2 regions of the Staphylococcus sp. mip270_02 genome follow, and region 1 is predicted to be linked to the other one. Evidence: riboswitches for the same ligand, from Rfam matches in the RefSeq annotation. Region 1 holds a riboswitch; the other holds the start of a gene.
What was found. Region 1 has a riboswitch for lysine ahead of ACW5YJ_RS07565 (amino acid permease). Riboswitches for the same ligand answer to the same signal wherever they lie in the genome.
Positions count from the first base shown of each region.

Region 2: it holds a riboswitch for lysine, as region 1 does, so the genes downstream of both, ACW5YJ_RS08950 (aspartate kinase) here and ACW5YJ_RS07565 (amino acid permease) in region 1, are expected to answer to the same signal.

Region 1 is NZ_CM132934.1:1,611,879-1,620,199, reverse strand. Features, by position in the region: gene tig (trigger factor) at 1-407, opposite strand, end outside; gene ACW5YJ_RS07590 (hypothetical protein) at 575-1,498, opposite strand; gene ACW5YJ_RS07585 (NUDIX domain-containing protein) at 1,511-2,122, opposite strand; gene rplT (50S ribosomal protein L20) at 2,333-2,689, opposite strand; gene rpmI (50S ribosomal protein L35) at 2,752-2,952, opposite strand; gene infC (translation initiation factor IF-3) at 2,982-3,509, opposite strand; ribosomal protein L20 leader region at 3,533-3,661, opposite strand; gene ACW5YJ_RS07565 (amino acid permease) at 3,722-5,212, opposite strand; lysine riboswitch at 5,428-5,602, opposite strand; gene thrS (threonine--tRNA ligase) at 5,663-7,600, opposite strand; gene dnaI (primosomal protein DnaI) at 7,951-8,321, opposite strand, start outside.
Region 2 is NZ_CM132934.1:1,884,746-1,893,066, forward strand. Features, by position in the region: gene ACW5YJ_RS08925 (M20 metallopeptidase family protein) at 1-876, opposite strand, end outside; gene dapD (2,3,4,5-tetrahydropyridine-2,6-dicarboxylate N-acetyltransferase) at 1,134-1,853, opposite strand; gene dapB (4-hydroxy-tetrahydrodipicolinate reductase) at 1,876-2,598, opposite strand; gene dapA (4-hydroxy-tetrahydrodipicolinate synthase) at 2,595-3,482, opposite strand; gene ACW5YJ_RS08945 (aspartate-semialdehyde dehydrogenase) at 3,484-4,473, opposite strand; gene ACW5YJ_RS08950 (aspartate kinase) at 4,524-5,726, opposite strand; lysine riboswitch at 5,816-5,994, opposite strand; gene ACW5YJ_RS08955 (aldo/keto reductase) at 6,186-7,016, opposite strand; gene ACW5YJ_RS08960 (ABC-F family ATP-binding cassette domain-containing protein) at 7,203-8,321, opposite strand, start outside.

The DNA.
Region 1 (8,321 bases):
TCATCAGTTAGTTCAACGTTTTGTTTTTCAATTTCTAAACCTTTGTAATCACCTAATTGTACTTCTGGTTCTACAACAACATTTGCTTCAAATGTCATTTCGCTACCTTTTTCAATAGATGTCACATTAATTTCTGGTTGATCAACTGGTTTTATGCCAGTTTCATCTATAGCTTCACCATAAGCTTCTGGTAATAAGATATCAACTGCATCTTGATATAATGCTTCTACACCAAAGCGTTGTTCAAAGATTGGACGAGGTACTTTCCCTTTACGGAAGCCCGGTACGTTTATTTGTTTAACCACTTTTTTGAAAGCTTGATCAATTGCTTTGTCTACTTTTTCTGCTGGAACTGTAACGGTTAAAACACCTTCGTTACCTTCCTTTTTTTCCCAAGTTGCTGTCATGTATAAAAACCTCCATGATTATCCTATTTTATTTTTTCAACTTCACTATTATAGCACACGTCTATGCTCTACACAAACACTCTGTTTATAACACGTGATTTAAAATGTAAACTTGAAAATTTTTATTATAGCTACTTTCTTCCATTACCCGAAAATCAAATGATTAATTATTCTACACTATCAATGTTAGTTATGAATTTCACAACCTCATTTGACATATCTAAACTTTCTAAACCTAGCATAGATTTAAAATAATTTACGTATGCTTCAATCCATACTGATTCTAATGCTATGCGTTCTAATTCTAATGGATAAAATAAAATCGCATGATTATTCATTAAACGAAATGCCTCTTCAATCATTTGTGGCGCACTATCTTCAATTTGGTCAATTACTTTCGGTATTAAATTGGTTTTAAACACTGTATGTTCTAAACCAGATAAATTGACTGGAACAACTTCTATATTAAATCCAAATTTTTGAATTTGAATGGTCTGATTGTAACCACCAAAACGTAAATATTCAAGCATTAGACTTACCACATTAGGTGGTAAGGTCAGTTCATTGATAATATTGACAATCGTTTCTTGATATCTAAATTGACTATGGTCAATTAACGTTAATATAGTATTGATTTGTTCTCTAAGAGAGATAGCATCAAAATTTTGCAACATATGTGTAGCATGTTCGTTATGTTTATCGATTTGGCTTAATGCATATTCTTTAATTGGAAACAATTCCATACGTGTTCTATGATCATGGACTTCATCAATAATTTGATTAATAACTTCCACTACTTCAAAATATTGCCCTAGACCATTCAAACTTTTAATATAATACATCATCAAATCATCATACTTAGTTGTTCCTTGTTTTAATAAAATAATAGCTTCTTCACGTAGTTCGAGAAAATGACCCATCTTATATAACATTGAACATTTTAACAAAGACAGTTGTTCATCTAGTTCAAATTGTTCTTCAAAGTCTTCAAATAAGTCATAAGTATGCTCAAAATTGTTATCATTAAATGATTGCTTAATTTCTCTCACTAATTTATCTTTTGAACGTGGAAAAGGAATGATATCAGACATCTTCAGACACCCCTATTTTATAGCTTGTAATATTAAAGCGCTCCATGTTTCAAACTCATCATAATCTTCAATTTTACTTTGATCTACCCATTTTATACGTAATGTGTCTGTTTCCATAGCTTCTACGTCATTACTGTTTACATGAATTTTGAACACAACACCTAGATGGACCTCACCGACTTCATTCGTATCATCATTGATAAAACCTATGTAAGCTAAATTCTGAGACTTACTTTCTGATAAGCCTACTTCTTCTTCTAATTCTCTTTGCGCATTAATTCTCAATACTTCATTAATTGACTCTGCACCTTTAACATCATTCATATGACCACCTACACCAATAGATGATTGGCCGTGCAAACGAGATTCTCCTCCACCAGATAAACGTTCATATACTAATAACTCATCGTTTTCATTTTCCAATATACAATAAGAAATTAACTGCTTGTATGCCGGATCTTCTTCCATATCTCCACGACGTTTAACTTCAAATTTAGAAAGTGTGTCAAAAATTTCTTGCCCTTTAACAGTATTTTTATCTAAGAAACCATTGAATTTATTCTTTTCATCATTAAATAAAATATTTCTCGGCACTACTGTAATCATTTCATCGAATTTAGACATTAGTTTCTCCTCCATTTATGACTTCTAAGCTATTTTATCAAATGATGGTTATTTATCAAAATGATAATTCGTATCTTAAAATGCAACCAGATAGATTCATTGGCGCTTATATCAAATATTTAAAACTGTTTATTAACTAAAAATAAGGAGTGCGACAGAAATCTATTTTTTATAATAGTATTTCTGTCGCACTCCCTCTATAATTAGATACTATTTTAAAGCATCTTTAGCTTTAGTTACTAATTCAGCGAAAGCTTTTTCGTCTGAAATAGCAATTTCTGAAAGCATTTTACGGTTAATGTCGATTTCAGCTTTTTTCAAACCGTTCATAAGTCTTGAATAACTCATGTCGTGTTGACGAGCTGCTGCGTTGATACGTGTAATCCATAATTTACGGAAATCACGTTTTCTTTGACGACGGTCACGGAATGCATATTGACCTGATTTCATAACTTGTTGTTTTGCAACTTTATATAATGTACGTTTTGAACCGAAGTAACCTTTAGCTAATTTAATCGTCTTTTTACGACGCGCTCTTGTTACTGTTCCACCTTTAACTCGTGGCATAATAAATTCCTCCTCTAAATATGTTCAATCTTTCAAATTGATACGTTATGACATTTTAGTCATTATTTTTTGTAAGCTAATAATTGTTTTACGCGTTTCATATCTGATTTAGATACTAATGAAGCTTTACGTAATTTACGTTTTTGTTTAGTTGTTTTGTTTGCAAACATATGAGATGTGAAAGCTCTAGAACGTTTTAATTTACCTGAACCAGTTCTTTTAACACGTTTAGCTGCTCCACGGTGTGTTTTCATTTTAGGCATGATTCATTTCCTCCTGTAATATCTTATTATTATTTTTCATTGATTGGACTTAATGTAATAAACATTTGGCGTCCATCCATTTTGGGTCTTTGTTCAACTGTAGCGATATCTTTACATTCATCTGCAAATTTTTCTAAAACACGTTGACCAATTTCTTTATGCGTAATCGCACGACCTCTGAAACGAATTGAAACTTTACATTTGTCGCCTTTTTCTAAGAATTTACGTCCATTCTTCAACTTAGTTTGGAAATCATGTTCCTCAATAGTTGGGCTTAAACGTATTTCTTTAAGGTTAATTGTTTTTTGTTTTTTCTTCATTTCTTTTTCTTTTTTCTGTTGTTCAAATTTATATTTACCATAATCCATAATTCTAGCAACAGGTGGTTTAGCATTCGGAGCCATGATAACTACGTCTAAACCTACTCTATCTGCCATTTCTAGAGCTTCTGTCTTAGTTTTTACACCAATTTGTTCTCCGTCTTGACCGATTAAGCGTAATTCTTTTGCACGAATCTTTTCGTTAACTTGAGTCTGATCTTTTGCTATGGTTGACACCTCCAAGATTTTTACGAAATTATCCCAAGCAAAAAGAGCGAGTATATAATATACCCGCTCTTCTCTACGCATGACTACATCATGCATATATAAGACCTGCCAACAGCTTTTGCGTCGCAACAGGTGAGAAGCGGGAGCTTCTACTTGGTTCGTTTCGTATTCAACATTACCTATCATAACAACAATAATGACATTAGTCAACTGTTTTTTTATTATTTATTAATTTCATCCATATCAACATCTTGACGTAAATCCACTTGTTCTAACGGAACGATTTTCGTTCTGTATCTCAATTTATGATAAATGAAAAATGCTAAAAATACAGGTATGCCCATATAAGTTATAACGAATCTATTTAGATTGAAATCGCCCGTTTTTATAAAGTCTACGTCTTGCCCTATTATAACAAGTACGCAGAGTACACCTGCAAATATTGGACCAAACGGGAATAACTTAGCTTTGTATTTTAATTTTGATTTATCATAATTTTGTTTATCAAACGCTTTTCTAAATCTATAATGACTGACTGCAATACCAACCCATGCAATAAATCCAGTCATACCACTAGCAGCAACAATATATTCATAAGCGTCACCGCTTAAATGTTGTAATACAAATATACCTATTACAATAAGTGCTGTGACTAATAATGATACATAAGGCACACCATATTTATTTGTTTTACCAAATACAGGGTATGCTAATTTATCTTTACTCATTGAATACAACATACGCGTTGATGCGTACATACCTGAGTTACCCGCAGACAGAACTGAAGTCAATATTACAGCATTCATAAATGACGCAGCAAATGCCAATCCTGCATTTTGGAATACAAGTGTAAATGGAGATGTTGAAATATCATCGCCTCCACCCATTAATGCTGCACTGTCATAAGGAATTAACATACCAATAACAAAAATTGCCATAATATAGAAAATCAATATTCTCCAAAATACTTGTTTAATTGCTTTAGGTACAGCACGTTCTGGATTTTCTGATTCACCTGCAGTTATACCAATCAATTCAGTTCCTTGGAAGGAGAATCCAGCAACTAAGAATACACCTAAGATAGTTAATAAGCTACCACCTAGTCCATCACCAAGTATTGGTCCGCCACCTTTAGTAAAGGTATCAAAACCAACAAATTCTCCACCCATAATACCTAAGATTGTTAGTAAACCAATTCCTATAAATATGATAACCGTAACTACTTTAATTAATGCGAACCAGTATTCACTTTCACCATATACGCGAACAGATAATGCATTAAGACCAAAAATAATTAATAAGAATAGACAACTCCAAGCCCAAGCTGGCATACCAGTTAAAGGTGTCCAATATTGTATAACTTGCGCTGCAATTGTAACATCTGCCGCAACCGTGATAACCCAGTTGAACCAATAATTCCAACCTAATGCAAATCCTAATGAAGGATCAACAAAACGTGTGGCATAAGTACTAAATGATCCCGATACTGGTAAATATGTCGCCATCTCTCCTAATGACGTCATAAGGAAGAAGACCATCGCCCCAATAATTGCATAAGCTAACAATGCACCTAAGGCTCCGGCATCGTGAATCGCTCCACCCGAAGTCATAAATAGTCCTGTTCCAATACATCCACCAATCGCAATCATGGAAATATGACGATCTTTTAATCCTCTTTGAACTCCATTGCTTTGATTTTCTTGTTTTGCCATAGAAGCGTCCTTTCTTTAAACTTAGAGGCTAACTTACTATTATGATTAAAGAATACAGTTTTTAATATGAAAAACCTAAACGTAGCACTAAATATTTTCTCAACTACATTTACTACAATTTTCACTCTATCCCGTAAAAGTATTATTTTAATCACTCAACCAAAACAAAATGGTTGCATACCTATTAGATATGCAACCATTTTAATAATAGCATTTATATAGGTAGCACATCACATATGTGACAGTCCAGTCTCTTTCGATAACTGTCCCAACTGATATTGTGTAAATGGTCAATACCAGTTTCGGCATTTTTACCTTTCATGAATTCAACATACGCCCCATACAGCTTCTGAATACTTACTCTTTAAAAATGCAACCTCTAACTCAAATTTAATTTTATATTTAACTCACTAACCTGTAATATACATGATTTCTACATTACTTTCAAGACTATCTTTGCTTTTTCAATCTAATCTCATCGACCAAGTTCCAAATAAACTCGTCTTTCTCTATAGTTTCTTGATCTTGTGAGCCATATTTTCTCACATTAACTTCACTATTTTCTACTTCTTTATCACCTACGACAAGTTGGTATGGGATTTTTTGCATTTGTGCTTCTCTAATTTTATACCCCATTTTTTCGTTTCTGTCATCAATTTCAACTCGAACACCTTGTGACTTAAGCTCATCTTGAATAAGTCTCGCATAATCATAATGTAAATCAACATTCACAGGAATGATTTCTACTTGTTTAGGTGCTAACCAAGTTGGAAAAGCTCCTTTTGTTTCTTCAGTTAAAAACGCAACAAAACGTTCCATTGTTGAAACAACACCACGATGAATAACAACTGGTCTATGTTGTTCTCCATCATTACCAATATATGTTAAATCAAATTTTTGTGGTAATAAGAAATCAAGTTGTGCTGTAGATAAAGTTTCTTCTTTACCCATTGCAGTTTGTACTTGTACATCTAATTTCGGACCATAGAATGCCGCTTCACCAATGGCTTCTTCATAATCTAAGCCTAACTCATCAACCGCTTCCTTCAACATGCTCTCTGCTCTATTCCACATTTCATCGTCATCAAAGTATTTCTCTTTGTCTTCTGGATCTCTATAACTTAGTCTGAAGCTATAGTTTTCAAAATTAAAGTCTTTATATACATCAATAATTAGATTAACAACACGTTTGAATTCTTCTTTAATTTGATCTGGACGAACGAAGATATGTGCATCATTTAAAGTCATACCACGTACACGTTGTAAACCTGACACAGCTCCACTTGCTTCATAACGATGCATTGTGCCTAATTCAGCAATTCTAATTGGCAATTCACGATATGAATGCGGTTTATTAGCATAAATCATCATATGATGCGGGCAATTCATTGGTCTAAGTACCATTTCTTCATGCTCATCAAGTTTCATTGTCGGGAACATATCCTCTTGATAATGATCCCAGTGACCAGATGTTTTATATAAATCAACATTAGCCATAACTGGTGTATAAACATGATCGTAACCCATGCTTACTTCTTTGTCTACGATGTAACGTTCAATTTCTCGACGAATTGTTGCACCATTTGGTAACCAAAGTGGTAAACCAGCGCCTACTAATGGATTGTTTGAGAATAGCTCTAATTCCTTACCAATTTTACGATGATCACGTTCTTTTCTTTCTTCGAGCATTTGTAAATGTGCTTTCAAGTCCTTTTTATCGAAAAATGCTGTACCATAAATACGTTGCAACATTTTGTTGTTACTATCACCACGCCAATAAGCTCCAGCTGTCGATAATAGTTTAAATTCTTTGATTTTTGAAGTTGAAGGTACATGCACGCCACGACATAAATCTGTAAATTCACCTTGAGTGTATAATGTGACATTCTCATCTTCAGGGATTGCATTTATAAGTTCTAATTTATAAGGGTCTTCTGAGAAAAATGCTTTAGCTTCATTACGAGAAACAACCTTACGTTCAATTGGGTAATTCTCATTAACAATCTGCTTCATTGTCTTTTCAATTTTCTCAAAATCATCTGAAGAAAGACTCTCTTCCATATCAAAGTCATAATAAAAACCGCCTTCAATTACGGGACCTACACCAAAGTTCACATTTCCATATAAACGTTTTAATGCTTGCGCCATAAGATGGGCCGTTGAATGTCGTAACACTTCCAAAGCTTCATCTGTACCAGGCGTAACGATTTCTATATCGCCATCTTCTTCAATCGGTCTAGTTAAATCAATTAATTGGCCATTCAACTTTCCAGCTACGGCTTTTTTTCTTAATCCTGGACTTATTGATTGTGCTATATCTTCTGTTGTTGTGCCTTTATCGAACACTTTCGTATTACCATCTGGAAATTTTATATTAATTTGGTCCATTTAACATTCCTCCTATTTATTCAAGCACTTAAATCAAAGCGAAATACAATTTATCAATAATTGCAGAGAAAATAAAAAGACCCCATCCCTAAAAAGGGACGAGGTCTTCGTGGTACCACCCTAAATTAAAGCTTTTCTGCTTAGTTACAAAATAGCTTCTCTCTACGTAAGATAACGGTCTTGAGCCGGATGTTCATTACAACATCACTGACGAAGGAGTAATCAATAAATATACTTACCATATCTCAACATCTAATGGCTCTCTGTGAAGTAGTGAAATATCAATCGTATCTTCGTTTAATTTCGTTTGATTTAGATTTAATTATATTATACAACATTTATTTTAGATTTCAATCGTTCCTATAATTTTTTCCTTCTAAATAATAAGGTGTCGCCAAAGTTTTGATACGTTCCATGATTCGAGCCGCTTTAGTCTTTTCAGTACCATCCCGTGTTACAGAAAGATGATACTCTAATTCTTCAAAGCTTAGATTAGAGCTAAAAAATGTTGGTAATTCCTGTACCATTCTGTAATGTAATAGCGGTCCTATTACTTCATCTCTAGCCCATGGCGTAATTTCTTCAGCACCGATATCATCTAACATTAAAATATTCGCTTCTCGTACTCTGGATAATTTTGTTTCAAAACTTCCATCCTTAAATCCGCCTTTAAGTGAACGAATAAATTCAGGTAAATAGACAATAGTAGAAGGAATCTTTT
Region 2 (8,321 bases), 270 kb from region 1:
AGTAGGGGGATAACCTTCTTCAAATTTCACTTCACAGTCGACATTGAATAATAATTTCACACTTTCTGCAATTTTAGCCATTTGTTGCTTAATTATTTCTAAATCATTAACATCATAAGTGCGAATAGTACCTTCTAAATATCCATGACTAGGTACCGTATTAATAGCTTCTCCAGCTTCAAAATGACCCATATGAACTATATTTCGTTTCAAACCATTCAAATGATATTGTTGAATTTGACCAACTTGACCCAGTACATGTTGCAATGCTTCTCCACAAGAATATCCTTGCTCTTTATCTGCTACATGACTTGATAGACCATTTAAATAAAATCTATATTCTGTAGCACTTGCAGTAATTTCTTCATCTCTAATGACAACACGACCTTCATTTTCAAATGGCATCACATGGACACCAAACACAGCTTCAATAGGGTAATGACTAAATGCACCAGCTCTAATTAGTCGATTGGCGCCACCACCTGTTTCTTCAGCAGGTTGAAAGATAAAGACAACATTTTGAGGAAGTTCACCACGATCAGCTATGATTTTACAACGTTTAACAAAGAGCATTAACGCCGTTGTATGTCCATCATGCCCACATGCATGCATTACATTATCCGTTTTACTTTTAAAATCTATATCATTTTCTTCAAAGATTGGCAACGCATCGATATCTGCTCGATAAGCAATTGTGTGTTCGCCATTACCAGGTAAGTACGCAATAACCCCTGTTTCAAGGGGTCTTTGATATTCGACTCCCAATTCTTCTAAAAAGTTAGCAATATATTCAGTTGTTTCATATTCATGTAAGCTCAACTCTGGATGTTGATGCAAGTAACGTCTATGTGTTGTAACAAATTCTAACTCATTCATCAAAATCAAATCCTTTTAGTTAAAGTTATATTTATACTCTATTTCGTTCTTACAAGTCTATTATGTATCATTCTATATTATAAAAATGAGGAGGTAAGACGACCTTGTTATAAATGAAATTACTATCACATATAACAAGTTGAGACATTATAATAAATTTTACGCAGTCTCGTCTAAACCTCCCATTTTGCTATTTCAACATTTAATTAAATTTCATCAGTATGTTTTCATTTGCAATTAATATCTTTTATTTTAATTTAGTCATTTAATTTTCTTAACGCTGAAACAATCTCGCGTTTTGAATCTTCAACTTCGCTTGTTTGTTTAATGACTTTTGCAGGAGTACCAGCTACTACAGAACCTTCAGGTACATCTTGTGTTACGATTGCGCCAGCCGCAACAATAGAACCTTTACCAACACGAACACCTTCAAGAATTACTGCATTTGCACCAATTAACACATCATCTTCAATGACTACTGGTGAGGCGCTTGGCGGCTCTATTACTCCTGCTAATACTGCACCAGCTCCAACATGGACATTTTTACCAGTAGTAGCACGTCCACCAAGCGTTGCATTCATATCTACCATAGTACCTTCACCAACTACAGCTCCAATATTAATTGTAGCACCCATCATGATTACTGCACCATCTTCAATAATCGCTTGTTCGCGAATAAAAGCGCCAGGTTCAATTCGTGCATTCGTGTTTGTTAAGTCTTTCAACGGAATTGCAGAGTTGCGACGATCCATTTCAACTTCTAATTGATCAATACTTGATTGGTTGCTTTCGTAAAATTGTTTCCAGTCATCAGCTTCACAAAAGATTACTTTTGAATCAGCGGAACCAAAGACTTTAAAACTTTCAGGAAAGTTCACATTTTCAAATTTCCCATTTACATAGACTTTTAGTGGTGTGGATTTTTTTGCATCACTAATAAATTGAATAATTTCTTCTGCCGTTAAATGTTGTACCATAATTAAATACGCTCCTTAGGGTTTATAGATTGTCAAATGTATAATAGTCATTTGCTTTATTGATTAATTTTTCTGCTGCGCCAATTGCACCATTGGCAAAAATATCTTTAGACTGTGCACGATGTGTTATTTCAATCGTTTCATCAGTACCAGCAAAAAGTATATCATGTTGTCCTACGATAGTACCTCCACGAATTGAATGAACTCCAATTTCATCTTGAGTACGCTTTTCATTGTTTTCATGTCTATCATAAACTGGTGTAGATTGTGTACGTAATGATTCAATCACATCGTAAAGTTTAACTAGCGTACCGCTTGGTGCGTCAACTTTTTTATTATGGTGAGCTTCTGTAAGCTCAATATCAAAGTCTTCTAGTAATGGCACAGCAGCTTCTAAAATTTTAGTTAGTGCGTGAACGCCATAACTCATGTTTGCACTGAAAAATACAGGCATACGATTACTTAGTTCTTTTAGTTTATTAATAATTGTATCTTTTTCACCAGTGGTCGCAATTACCAATGGTAAAGTGAAATCTTCTTCTAATAGAGGCAATAATAATTCAGGGTTTGAAAAATCAATAGCAACGTCTGCGTCTGTAACATCCGCAATATGTTGATAAGTAGGGTAAGGGTAGTCTTTAGTTTCATTTCTTACAATTACCCCTACAATTTCATGTCCCTTTTCTTCAGCTAGTCTAGCAACACGTTGGTTCATTGCGCCATAGCCAATAAGTACTACTTTCATGCTTTTTCACCTGCTTTAAAATTTTCATAAGCTTGTTCTAATGTTTCACGTTCACTGTCTTCAAGTGGAACTAATGGTAAACGGACTTCATAATTTCCAAATCCTTCCACTGCTGTTAATACTTTTACTGGAATAGGGTTTACATCTACTGATAGGGCATCAAGCAATGTTTGAATTGGTTGAAATTGCATTTCAATATTTTCCCCATTTTGTTTAGCGTCGTATAGCGCTTGGAATGATTTCGGAATCACATTTGCAACAACTGAAATCACACCGTGACCATCTTTATTAAAATATTCAACCACATTATCGTCATTCCCACTATATAATGCAAAGTCATCTAGGTTAAGGCGTTGTTTTAAATCGTCTAAATAATCAAAATCATTTGTTGCATCTTTTAGTGCGACGATATATTCATTTTGACTTAAAGTTTCGACAGTTTCAGCTTCAATTGTCATATTCGTGCGAGAAGGAACATTATATAAAACGACTGGTAATTTAACTGCATCAGCAATTGTCGTAAAATGTGCAATTAAACCACGTTGGTTCGTTTTATTATAGTAGGGCGTAATCAACATGATTGCATCTGCACCTAATTCTCTAGCACGTACTGAGGCTTGAATAGATTTTTGGGTATTATTAGTACCTGTCCCTGCAATTACCGGTACTCGACCATCTACATGATTAATGACACTTTCTAATATTTGATCTTTCTCATCATCAGTAAGTGTAGGGTTTTCTGCAGTAGTACCATTGACTACAATAGATTTCGTATCGTTCTCTATTAAATAATCAACGTGTCTTCTAATGGCTTCATAGTCAACTTCATTGTGTGTGAATGGCGTTGCTAAAGCTACACCAACACCTTCAAAAATGTGTCCCATGTTATTTAACTCCTTTCAAGCTCATCACTTGTTCAAGAATTTGTACTGCATTTAATGCTGCACCTTTCAATAAGTTATCAGAAGTACACCAAACGTGGAATGTATTATCTAAACTATCATCACGTCGAATACGTCCTACAAAAATTTCATCTTTATTAGTAGAGTGTATCGCTAATGGATATTCATTATTCTGTGGATTATCTACAAGTACAACACGATCATCATTTTCAAATAATGCTTGTATTGCTTCAACTGTCGCTTCTTTTTCTAATGTTACACTCATGTGAACGCTGTGACTATCTTGTACTGGTACACGAACACATGTCGCTGTAACTTTTAAATCATCCGCATTTAAGATTTTACGTGTTTCATCAATCATTTTTTGTTCTTCTTTTGTATACCCGTCTTCTAGGAAACTATCTATATGTGGCAACACATTATTATAAATTGGATGTGGGTAAGCTTCAGGCGCTTTGCCATTTGCACCTTCTGCTAAATCTGCCTTACCTTTAACTCCAGATCCAGATACTGCTTGATAAGTTGTGTATGCTACGCGTTTCAAACCATAAGTTTCTTGTAATGGTTTAAGTGGCACAACTGATTGAATCGTAGAGCAGTTAGGATTCGCAATAATCTTTCTATCCAATTTAGGTTCATTCACTTCTGGTACGATTAAATCGATACCTTCAGTCATTCTCCATTGGCTGGAGTTATCAATAACAATAGCACCTGCTTCTTCAAAGATAGGTGAGAAATGCTCACTAGTACTACCACCTGCGCTCATCAATACATAATCAAATGATTCTTTAGCCGCATCTTCAGTTAACTCTCTAACTGTATACGTTTGACCTTGGAATTCTACTTGTTGGCCAGCTGAACGTGCTGATGAAAACAGCACCAATTCATCAAAAGGAATCTCTTTTCTATCAATAGTTTCTAACATTTTTCTTCCTACTAAACCAGTTGCACCTGCAATTGCTAATCTTGTCATATACAATACACTCCAATGTTATTTTTTAATAGTAATATAATTTTGAAAATTCAGATATCAAAGGTTTGATAAAGGGTTTGAACAGCTCTTTCGCCATTCATAGCATCAATAACACATGAAATACTAATTTCTGAAGTTGTTGTTTGATAAAATGAAATATCATTTTCAATCAATGTTTTGAATGCTTTTGAAGCTACGCCCGACATGTCTCTCATGCCAGAACCAATTAGAGAGAGTTTAACGTAATCTTCATTTATCTTAAAGTCTAACGCACTAAATGATTCTTTTAAAGACTCTAAAATCGTAGAAATTTGTATGACATCTGTATCTTTAATCGTGAACGACATTTGTAATCCTTCCAAATTAACGATTTGTGATATCATATCAACATTAACGGAACCATCTTCTAAATGGTTGAATAACGCAGTTAATAATTTGTTATCGGGTAGAGGATAACTAATAGTAACGTGCATCATATGCGTATCTAATGCAACGCCTGTAACGGCTTTTCTTTCTAATATTTCAGTTTGGGGCATAATCCATGTTCCTTTCACATTTGATAAAGTTCTTCCTAAGTAAAGTGGAATACTGTAATTGTTTGCCAATTCTACACTTCTTGTTTCAAGCACACCTGCGCCTAAAGCACTCATCTCCATCATTTCTTCATAAGAGACATAGTCTAAACGTTTAGCGTCCTTGTAAAGTCTTGGATCTGTTGCATAAACACCATCAACATCTGTATATATTTCGCATGCTGTGTTATTGCTTGCTGCTAATGCGACTGCTGTAGTATCTGATCCACCACGACCTAATGTAGTTACTTCAAAGTTATCATTAATACCTTGAAAACCTGCTATGACTAAAATGTCATTTTCGGTAAATGATTGCTCGAACGTCTCAGGATCAATTTCTGCTATACGACTCTTCAAATGATGTCCAACGGTTTTAATTCCTGCTTGATAGCCAGTCATGGCTTTGGCGTTAATACCAATATCATTTAAAACCATCGATAAATAAGAAACTGTTTGTTGCTCTCCTGTGGTAAGTAAGAGGGCAAGTTCTTGATCTTTAGGACTACTAGTTAAAGTCGAAACATTTGCCATTAGTTCATCTGTTGTTTTACCCATAGCGCTTACAACCACAATTAATTGTTCACCTTGTTCAACTCTTAATCTAAGCATTTCGGCAATATTTTTTATTTTAGTAAAATCACTTACTGAAGAACCTCCAAATTTCAAAACACTTCTTTTCAATTTCTATATCCTCCTCAACGAATAGGGGAGAATCACAGTATTATAAAAAAAGAACAAGTTCGGAATGCGAACCTGTTCTATAATATATATACAAGTGATGCACTCCATTATTTTAAAATAATGACAGACTCTTAGCTCTTAACCATAAAGTCCAACGTGTTATAAGCTGCTATTATAACTGTTTCGGCATCTCACCCTTTCAAAATTAGCTGCTAGCAGGCAGGTTCTTCTAATAATTACTAATGATTGATGCGCCTCATCAAAACCATATTTAATTTTTTGTTTATGATACACATTATACATAGGCATGCATATACTGTAAACCGCTTTTACAAAGTTTTTTTAATTTACTGAAAAATTCAATACTTTATAAATCTTTTTTGCAACTTATGTGTAAAAAGTGTTGTGAATCAATTCATATTCCCAATTTTAAATTATAATAAGGGAAATTACAGTGGATTAAAATTCTTCATATACTGCCGGATCTTGTCCTTTTAATCTGCCGTCTTTTTGAGTTAATGCATTTATTTTTTCTATATCATCATGCTCTAATGTAAAATCAAAAACATCTTTATTTTGAATTTGTCTAGCAATAGAAGTTGCTTTTGGAATGGGTACTACACCATTTTGAATGTGCCATCTCAAAATAATTTGAGGAATAGTTTTATCATATTTTTCTGCTATCACTTCAATATCCTTATCATTTATAACTTCTGAAGCACGACCAAGAGGGCTCCATGCTTGCGTGATAATTCCTTTTTCATTATGATATCTAATCATATATTGTTGGTTAAAATAAGGATGTAATTCTATTTGGTTAACCGAAGGAAGGATTCCTGTTTCTTGTTCTAACGTTTCAATGTGTTCAGGCAAGAAATTACATACACCGATAGATTTAATTAACCCAGCATTACGAGCATCAATCATCGCTTGCCAAGCTTCAACAAATTTACCATGTCTTGGATTTGGCCAATGTATTAAGTATAAATCTATATATTCCACATTCAGACGATAAATCGATTCTTGAATTGCAACCATTGCCGCATTGTAGTCTTGATAACGTCCAGGAAGTTTAGAAGTTACAATAATTTGGTCTCTTGAGACATGACTTTGTTCAATCGCTTTACCAACGGTACCTTCATTCTCATAATTATATGCAGTATCTAATAAACGATAACCTTGATTTAACGCGCTAACAATCGCATGCATACCTGATGCACCGTTTAACTTATATGTACCAAATCCTATTTGGGATATTATCTTGCCGTCAATCATATCTAAATTTTGCATTTTCAAATTCCTCCTAGCTTAAACTTATAATGATTATATAATTCTTGAAAAGCATTTCAAAGTAATTGGCCCTTACAACATTTGTTTTACAATCATCAAAAGGGGAGTAATAAAAAAGTCTGCCAGATTATAAACTGGCAGACAAATATATTTTCATATTTTTAATTATTATTAAACAATCATTAATTATTTCGTTAATACACCAGTTTCTTCTAAATAAGCTTGGTATGATATCTCTTTAGATACAGCTCCAGCTGGATTTAAGTCGATTACACGATTTGCGATTGTATTGATAAATTCAAAGTCATATGAAGTAAAAATAAGAGAACCTTTAAAGTTCTTCAAGCCATCATTTACAGCAGTGATACTTTCTAAGTCTAAGTGGTTCGTAGGCTCATCAAGTAATAATACGTTTGCGCTTGATAACATCATTTTACTTAGCATACAACGCACTTTTTCTCCACCTGATAATACACTTGCTTTTTTCTTAACTTCTTCACCACTAAATAACATACGACCTAAGAAACCACGTAAGAACGTTTCAGTTTGTTCATCCTCAGGTGCGTATTGGCGTAACCAATCGACAAGATTCATGTCAACACCTTCAAAGAATTCTGAGTTATCTTTAGGGAAGTAGCTGCGAGATGTAGTAACACCCCATCTTACAGTACCTTCATCAGGTTCCATTTCCCCAGCTAGTATTTTCAGTAATGTTGATTTAGCAAATTCACTATCTCCAATTAATACAGCTTTATCATTTGGATCCATTGTAAATGAAATGTTATCAAGAACTTTAACACCATCAATTGATTTTGATAGGTTTTCTACAAATAATAAGTCGTTACCAATTTCACGTTCTGGCGTGAATTTTACAAATGGATAACGGCGCGAAGAAGGTTGAATATCATCGAGTTCAATTTTCTCTAATTGCTTTTTACGGCTTGTAGCTTGTTTAGATTTAGATGCGTTTGCAGAGAAACGCGCAACAAATTCTTGTAGCTCTTTAATTTTTTCTTCTTTTTTCTTATTTTGATCTTGGGCCATTTTCATAGCTAATTCACTTGACTGATACCAGAAATCATAGTTACCTACATAAACTTTGATTTTACCATAATCTAAATCAGCAATATGAGTACACACATTATTTAAAAAGTGTCTATCATGTGATACGACAATAACAGTGTTATCAAAATTGATAAGAAAATCTTCTAACCAACTTATAGCTGGAATATCTAGTCCGTTGGTCGGCTCATCTAGTAATAGTACATCTGGCTGACCAAAGAGGCTTTGTGCTAATAACACTTT